Regions from separate parts of the Ruminococcus sp. NK3A76 genome, predicted to be linked through region 2. Evidence: riboswitches for the same ligand, from Rfam matches in the RefSeq annotation. Region 2 holds a riboswitch; the other holds the start of a gene.
The links. A riboswitch is a leader RNA that binds a small molecule or an ion and turns the genes downstream of it on or off. The one in region 2 is predicted to bind cyclic di-GMP.

Region 1 (4,426 bases), 1.9 Mb from region 2:
GCAGCTCGTGGAATACTATGATTGGCAACCCGGCAAGCAGTATCATCACGGTCGGGTGTCTGCTGCTTTTTAAGACGGCTGTGTTTATCCTTTTTTGCAGCCCTGATGTGGCAATGAAAAGGCAGGATATCACAAACAGATATGCCAGAAACCATAGATGCCCGACAGAAAACCCACCGTCAGCACCTGTCATGTCCGTGAGCTTTGTGAAGAACACTTTGTAATGCAAGACAAACGAGCCGCTATATCCGCAGTTGAAGCGGTCGGCAAGGTATGTCATTACCGGCATTATCATCAATGTTCCGATAGTAAGAGGTATAAGCAGCTTTGTGACACGCTCTTTTATGTATTCGGCGGCCGTCCTCCTGCATAATGAATACTTAGTGCTCACCCCAGCCAGCAAAAACAGCAGCGGCATAAGAAAAGGGCTTTGAAAAACGACTATGCTGATAACGGCACGGCTGCCATGCAGGGTGATGTAGTTGGGCTCGCCCCATGTGTTGAATGCCATAGCTGCGTGGTATATTATAAGAACGCTTATAGCGCTCCACCTGATATTGTCAATGTAGTGCTTTCGCATTTTCGGGTTCACCCCCCATGGTCTTATTATATCAGACAGGCTATTAAAAGTCAATTGACTGATTGCAGGCCTTGTGGTATAATAAGATAGCGAGGTGCAGCTATGAACAAACACAAAACAGTAATGTATAACGGAATGGAATGTACGCTGTATGACAGCTATCTTGGCATAGACAGCGGACCTGTCGTAAGGATAAACAGTCCACAGGATACCGACAAGGCCTATGCACTCGGCTTTGAGTGTGTAGGGTTCCCTGACGAGTTGGTAAAGCCTGTCACAGCGGAGGAATACGAGCAGCTTGTTATGACCGGGAGCTGTTGAATACCTGTAAAGGCAAGCCGAAAAAGGAGGTGCATCGTATGCGCTCAAAAACGATAACAGAGCTTAAATATTCAAACACCAACACATATCTTATCACCGGCAAGAAAGGCAGCCTGCTTTTTGACACAGGCTGGGCAGGGACTTTCCCTTTGCTTTGCCGGGCGCTTGGCGAGAAAAAGCTGAGGCTGCAGGATATTGACTGCCTGCTGATATCGCACTTTCACCCCGACCATATGGGCATAGCGCAGCAGATAGCAGACAGCGGCGTGACTATAGCAGTCGCAGATGTGCAGCAAGGCTTTTTGCACAGCAGCGACCATGTATTTGAAAAGGAGAACAACACACAGTTTATCCCGATAGACGACAGCAAAGTGAGGGTGATAACAATTGATACCAGCCGCAGCTTTCTTAGCGGGCTCGGCATCGACGGCGAGCTGATACACACCCCCGGCCACAGCGACGACAGCATATCGCTATGGCTCAAAAGTGAGTGTGCGCTGTTTGTGGGTGATCTAAACCCTCTCTACGAGCTTGAGGTGCACAAGGGCACGCAGATAGAGCAAAGCTGGAACACGCTGCTTGCACTTGAGCCGAAGACAGTTTACTACGGCCATGCAAAGCCTGCACAGCCTGACAGTCGGGCGGCTCAGAAGCCCGGACTTTCCGGCAAGGATACATACGCACTTGTCAAAAGGATAACCAAGATGGTAGACAAGGGATATACTGCCGAGGATATAGAGCAAAAGACCGGGGCGGATAGGGTGTTCATTCAGGACGTTGCGAGAATGTATCTGACACATCAGAACGTAAGCGTTCAGGGCATTCTTGACAGGATAGAGATAAAGGGAAGATAAAACATCACCTGGCAGGAGATACCTGTCGGGTGTTGCCTTTATTATTCAGGACGGAGCAGGGATATGTCAAATGGTGGGAGAAACAATGTCATCATACACAATATATAGTCCCCTTATTTATCTAATGTGCCAATAATTAGTGATAAATGCCGCTTTCTATTGACAAGCGGACTCCTTAGTGGTATAATTTATGTATAGTAAATGGGCAAACCTGCCGAAAGGCAGCGACGCAAAGCCAAGGGTCTAACCTCGTATGAGTATGACAGCCGGTTGCCGGGGGCGTGAGCTTCTGTTATATGGCAATTATTGTTGGCAATGCGTTTATTTGTGACGTGTTGTCTTTTTTGTTTTTAGCTTCGTCAGAAAAGACAGCATGATATGCTTGAGGGTTTCCTCCTTTATCCCGATAAAGCGATTTTTCATATTACTACCCCTATAGAATAAGGGCTTGGCACCGGGATGTGTCAAGCCCCTATTTTCTTTTTGTGGTATTGCAGGTGCTTGAAGCGGCCGCAAAAATGTGGTATAATAGCAGCATAGTATAACAGATGCAGGAGTGAGCGATATGACAGAGCTTGAAATAATGAAGCGTGCAAAAATGTATCTTGACAGCCTTGCAATGGGTGTTGATCCTCTGACCGGGCAGCCTGTCAGGGAAGGAGACATCGTGAGAAACCAGCGTATATCAAAATGCCTGACGTATGTCTCGGGCGTGCTCGAAAGTGTTATCGAGGAAGGCGCTGAAAGAGAGAGGACAGTGCGCCTTCGCAGTGCCGATAAGGAGTATTTCTCGCTGACTGAGGAGCAGATAGACTCGCTGCAGCCGACAGTACAGCCGCTATCAGTCTCAAAGCTGGCAGCATATATAAACGAGCTTATCGACAGCGGAAGAATGCGCAAGCTCACAAGAACGGCCGTCGTCGCATGGCTTGTTGATGCAGGCTTTCTGAGCGAGGAGACAACTGACGCAGGACGGAAAATAACAAAGCCCACAGATGCAGGCCGTGAGATAGGCATATACGAATCAGAGCTTGAAGACGAGACGGGCAGGGTGATAAGGTATGTCACCTACAACAAAAGCGCACAGCAGTTTGTCTTTGATAATATCACCGCCATAGCCGAGGTCTGCCGACAGGAGGCTGACCTTAAGGAAGAACTTAAGCGCAGCAAGTATGAAAACCGGGGCAAGCCCTGGACGCAGGACGAGACTGAGAGCCTTCGTGTGATGTATGAATGCGGCATGAGCCTTAATGACATCTCGGCAGAGCTTCGCCGTACAAGGGCAGGCATCAGGGAGCGGCTCATCTTTATGGGGCTTATGAGCCGTGGGCAGTAAGGCGATGCGAAGGTGACATATGATAACAAACTCCTCCGGGTAAAATGTGAACGCCCGGGGCATGGCTGCGGAAAGTAGCTTGAATGGATCTCCAGAAGTTTGTCGATGCTATGTATTCGCCTACCTGTATAGTGTCTGTGGAAAAAACACCTGACGGCGGCTATGGCAGTATCTGTATCGCTGCTGTGAATAACAAATACGGCGAGATGATAGAAAAGCGTGTTAAGGACGAGCTCGGGGCAACAGATTGGGAGTTTGTGCCGGGGCTGCCCGCTCTCGCAGGACGATGCCGCAAGCCTTGTCGCAGGCGAGCAATAGCTTTTTTCCCCCCCTTGCTGCAATTGCCGGTGAGGGGGAGTTTTTATTCTTGCCAATAGGTCAAAATGATGAAAAACCCGGCGTTATTTTATTGTTAAGTACAATTGACAAAATGCCCTGTTTCTGCTATAATTAAAGTGATAAAGGCTGCCCTTATCATTTTTGATTCGCAGCCGGTATGAAATGGAGGTATCGCTATGGGAATGACAATAACACACACACTTGATAACGGGATACTGACTGTCAGCTTAGGCGGCAGGATAGATACTACAAACGCAGCAGAGGCCGAGGAGAAGGCGCTTGCGGCCGTGTCGCAGAGCGGTGCTTCAAAGCTGATACTTGATATGTCAGAGCTTGAATATATATCAAGCGCAGGCTTAAGAGTGCTCATGAAGCTGAGAAAGCTCTCAGACGAGCCGCCGCAGATGATAAACGTATCTTCTCAGATATATGACATACTCGAAACGACCGGCTTTACCGAGCTGTTTGAGGTGTCAAAGAAAAAGCGTGAGATAAGCGTTGACGGCTGCGAGATAATAGGCAAGGGCTTCTACGGCACTGTTTACAGGATAGATGATGAAACGGTGGTCAAGGTCTATGAATCGGCCGACAGCCTTGCTATGATACAGAATGAAAAGCGCCTTGCCAAAACAGCGCTTATAGCAGGCGTGCCTACTGCGATATCCTATGATATCGTCAAGGTCGGCAACAGCTACGGCTCGGTGTTCGAGCTGCTTAATGCGAGGACGCTCAACGACGTGCTGAGAGAAGACACCTCCAGAGTGGTGGAGATAACAAAGCAGTATGCGCAGTTTTTAAAGCTCGTCAACAGCCAAACTGTGCCTGAGGGCAGGCTCAACAGCTCGAAGCAGCAGTTTCTGGGCTACCTTGAAAGGATAAAGGACTGCCTGAGTTCGGATATGTACGAGCGCCTGAAAATGCTTCTTGACAGCGTGCCGGAGCAGCACAACGTCATTCACGGCGACGCTCAGATGAAAAACATTATGGTCGTAGACA
Region 2 (4,426 bases):
GAACTGAAAATACCACAGTTCTGCATTGAATCTGTTCCCGATCTTTTCGGGGGCAATACGGCTCTGCTGACAAAAGAAAGCCTGATGAAAGGTTTTTCTCTGAGTGAGCAGGACGCTTCTGTTACATTTAGCTTGTCAACAGGCGAAATGTTTGAGATAGATGTCGAGAGCCAGGGTGAGGCTGTGCCGAAATACAAAAAACTGTCCTCTCTCGATGATGAATATATGCGTAAGCTCCTTGCGAAACTCGCTCCTGAAGAAAAGATTGAACACTGCACAAAGTTGATTTGCCATGAGATCAACCGTGATAACGCTTTCAGCACCTCAGAGGTTGAGAATTATGTCCGCCGTATCATAGCGAACATGACCGAGGACAATCTGGCAGCACTTGAAACCTCTTATATCACTTATGCTACACGAATCAAGGAGAAGATAAAAACTCTGCGTGAAGCCTATATGCAAGAGCGTTTCTATGATCTTATCGAGCGTGACCGTGTATTCACCGATGCTACATATACTTTTCCTATGGTGATAACTCCGTCCGAATCCACGGATAAAGTACCGAAATCGCTGTATGAAGCAGAATGGGACAAGATGAATAACTTTGAACGCCGTACTCTTGATGTGATAGCAGGCTGTGAGGGCGTTCTGTGGTGGCATAGGATCATTGAGAAAAAAGGCTTTCATATCAATGGTTTTATCAACCATTACCCTGATTTTATTGTGATGATGAAATCAGGTAAAATCGTCCTTGTCGAAGCAAAGGGCGATGACCGTGACAACGGTGACAGCAGAACAAAACTGAAACTCGGACAAACTTGGGCGGCACAAGCAGGAAGAAAATTCAAGTATTTTATGACTTTCGATCAGAACTCTATCGAAGGAGCGTATAACCTTGAAGATTTTGCAGAGGTACTTAGAGATCTATAAAGCTAATTGGTAATGTACTTTGATATTTGGCTTTAAAGATATCTATAAACATAAAGGACGGCTCAAAACCGTCCTTTTTTTTATTATTTCTGTATATTAATTTCAATTTTTCTCGGAGTTTACCCTAATCTGCAAGGCTGAGGGCTTTCACCGATTATGTCGGGCAAATGCTTTTTAAACTCTATAAAGAGAACAACTTACTTCAAAATTCTCCATTCCTACAGTGTAGAAATCTACTACAGCGCAGTAATAAGGGACAAACTATTCTGATTCGTGCGATTAAAAATTTTAATCAACGTTATGTATGATTAAGCCACATTTTTTCGCATATCCAAACTTTTCGCCGCACCGCCCGTAATATGCCTTACAAAACAAACCGCCGCCGATGCTGTGCTTATCATATACTCATTTCTTTTTGGAATAGCAGCTCTGTGTGGGACATTTTCAAGACATTCGGGGAAAATCACCTCATCAAAAATTGACCTGTCATATATGTTATAATCAAGGTATGGAATAACAAGAATATTCTTTATATGAGGATATTTTCTTTTCAGTCCATAGACAGTTTTTGCCGATACTCTGTCAAAACCACCCATTCCACCCGACATAAAATCGGTGTATCCTTTATTTATCAGCTCTGTTATTTTTGCAGTCAGCTTTTCTGTGTCCAGTCCGGTAATATCGCTGTGGCCTATAAATACAACTGTTTTTTCTTTCATTTCATCACCCGTAACATATTATATAACATAGATTATAACATATATAATATCGGTTAGTCAAGTTATAATATATGTGTAGAGGTGATATACTATGGCTAAAAAGCTTGAAATTACAAAGCGCTCAAAGATAAAAGGCGACGATGGATACAAGGTGTTTTCCGTCAGGATAAAGGAGGAAACAGTCGAAAAGCTGGAGGCTCTTTCAGTAGAAACAAACCGCTCAAGAAACGAGCTTATAAACCTTATGCTTGAATTCGGCATTGACAATTGTGAGGTCAAGGAGTCGGAATGATCATATGTACAAATACGATATCTTCATTTTGTGCAAATGGTCAATTATTATAGTATGCACTTACCAATAATTGACACCCAAACTCATTTATGGTATAACAAACAAAATAGGCAAAATCATTGAAAAATGATGACGCAAAGCCAAAGGGTCTAAGCCGAAAGGTATGACAGCCGGTTGCCGAGGACGATGTGTTCTTGATATATTCGGATCATAAGGCAATGCGTCATGGGCGTGTTGCCTTGTTTTATATTGCAGAGGGAGTGATTATATGTTTAAGAGATTTATTTCATGTGCCGCGGCGCTTGCAATGGCGTTTGGTGCGGCGGCGTATCTGCCAGAGGGACCCGTCACTGATGGTATTGACAGAGGATAAAGATATGGCATTTATCGGTGCAATGGTGGATCTAGGAAAAAGGCTGGGGATAAAGTAACCATTATTTAGGATAAAACCAGATAGGCTATCCGCTGCCGAGGTATTATGGGACTTGCTTTTATAGCTGTTTTGTGATATAATACATTTGGTATATAGTCTATGTAAAGCGGATATGATCAATGTGATATGTTTAAGGCAAGTAGAAACAATAATATGAAATATTACGTTTGGTGCGAGGATCAAGGCTCCGGTTATCAGTTTTGGAAAGCTCTGTTTAGCTCGCTTTATCCCGACCACATCGTCGAGACCAAGAATAACAATTCAAAACTGAACAAAGCCGCAGAACAGATCAAGAATGACGGAAACATATACTACATACTTATAGATGACGCAGTAGACAATCCTGATGTGATGCGTGAAACAAAACGTTTATACAGGACTATTTCAGGCAAGAATAATGTAAGGAAGATAAGTATCCATTCTTTTGAATTTTCACTTCTTTCCTTTGAAATGCTGGAAAACTGGGTGTTTGCAGAGAACGACGATCTGAAAGACAAACGCCGTGATATGCTCGAAGCAAGAAGATCTTATATCAAGCTCATCACCGGCAGCGAGACTGCTGCGGAGCTGAATGATTTCAAAAACAAGTATAACTTTTCCGACAAAAAGAATACTGAAATGATAGCAGCAAAGATACTGTATGAAATAACGAGAAACACAGGCTTTGAAACCGATAAATCGCAGGTAGGTCATTGCTTTATAAACAACTGCTGTGAGTGGGCTGACAGACAGGCTGATGATATATGCGGTCTTAACATTAACAGGCTGACTTTGACCGAGAAAATGGAACAGATAATAGAGCATTCAGTTCTGCAAAATGCGTTTAAGGAGGCTGGAATAAAATGATAACTGTATATAAAAAGAAGCCCTCCAAGAATGGCATGGAGCTTGTGACGCTCAACGATATATATTTCAACAAACATACTGTCGAGCAGCTTGATGACAAGGCGGCTGAGATAATCGAAAATATAGATCAGTCAAAAATGCTCAGTAAATACACGATAAGTTCGAGGTTCAATGGTACTGTTCTGAATATCGACAAGCTCTCGACCGGCTGCAAGACTGCGTTGAACATCATGTACAATCCCGACAAGATATTCGATATTTGCGAATGCGGTGACAATGCACTCGATGTGATCTATGCGCTGCCGCAGGGTAATGTTTATTGCAGCTATCCGTTTGTTTCATTTGAAATGGATAAGGTCAATGTCTGCGACAAAAACGGCACGAAAGTAATAGATTCCTACGAGGCTTTGAAGGAGTGGTGGACAAATGAAGATTAAACCGATCGTGACCGATCATATTCAGACCAAGCACACTTCCTTTGAAGTCGATCTTCATCTCGGATCAAATGTGACATTCATCAGCGGAGATTCGGGAACGGGAAAATCTGCGTTGTATTCTTTTTTAGAGGAGTATGCCGCTGAGGACAAGAATGTACGGTGCTTTAACTATCTCGACCTGAATAAAAAAACATATAAGGGCTCGATAAAGCGATCCGAAGGCAAGCTGTTTGTGATAGACAATGCGGACATTCTGCTTGATGACAGTATGCGCAGCTATATTGCCTTTGACAGCAAGAATCAGTACATCATCATCGGCAGAAATCCTACCGGGCTGCAGCTTACGGTTGATGAGATATATGAATTAAAAAGCGAACGAACTGACTCCATAACACTGCTCACTTTAGCAAAGAGTTTTTGAGTTGGTGTATTAATGCCTGAAAGACACGAATACTAATATGATAAACCGCCGCTGAGTTTTTTGCTCAGCGGCGGTCTGTGTTATCTGTCCTTTGAGACGTCTTCCCTCTCCTTTGTCGTGATAAACCTGTACAGCAGCAAAAGCGACACCGTTATCATTACAGCTTCGGTAATCGGCTGGGCTTTTATCATACCGCCGAAGCCGAACAGCTTGTCGAGTATCAGCAGCAGCGGTATATAGAATATGAGCTGGCGCACAAGCGTTATGCAAAAGGCGTAGATAGGCTTGCCCATTGCCTGAAATGACATTCTGCACATCGACACCGTGCCGACAAAAGGCAGGATAAAC

Region 1: another riboswitch for cyclic di-GMP. It lies ahead of CD05_RS0100965 (hypothetical protein); the one in region 2 lies ahead of CD05_RS0109665 (hypothetical protein).

The regions. Positions count from the first base shown of each region.
Region 1 covers NZ_JMMA01000002.1:169,527-173,952, forward strand. The annotation lists gene CD05_RS0100945 (acyltransferase family protein) at 1-580, opposite strand, end outside; gene CD05_RS0100950 (hypothetical protein) at 683-901, shown strand; gene CD05_RS0100955 (MBL fold metallo-hydrolase) at 940-1,755, shown strand; cyclic di-GMP riboswitch class I at 1,950-2,033, shown strand; gene CD05_RS0100965 (hypothetical protein) at 2,321-3,091, shown strand; gene CD05_RS0100970 (hypothetical protein) at 3,175-3,468, shown strand; gene CD05_RS19320 (anti-sigma factor antagonist) at 3,607-4,426, shown strand, end outside.
Region 2 covers NZ_JMMA01000002.1:2,080,266-2,084,691, reverse strand. The annotation lists gene CD05_RS0109685 (DEAD/DEAH box helicase family protein) at 1-930, shown strand, start outside; gene CD05_RS18175 (SLOG family protein) at 1,239-1,649, opposite strand; gene CD05_RS0109675 (ribbon-helix-helix protein, CopG family) at 1,741-1,941, shown strand; cyclic di-GMP riboswitch class I at 2,041-2,123, shown strand; gene CD05_RS0109665 (hypothetical protein) at 2,528-3,220, shown strand; gene CD05_RS0109660 (DUF4869 domain-containing protein) at 3,217-3,657, shown strand; gene CD05_RS0109655 (hypothetical protein) at 3,647-4,078, shown strand; gene CD05_RS0109650 (MATE family efflux transporter) at 4,159-4,426, opposite strand, start outside.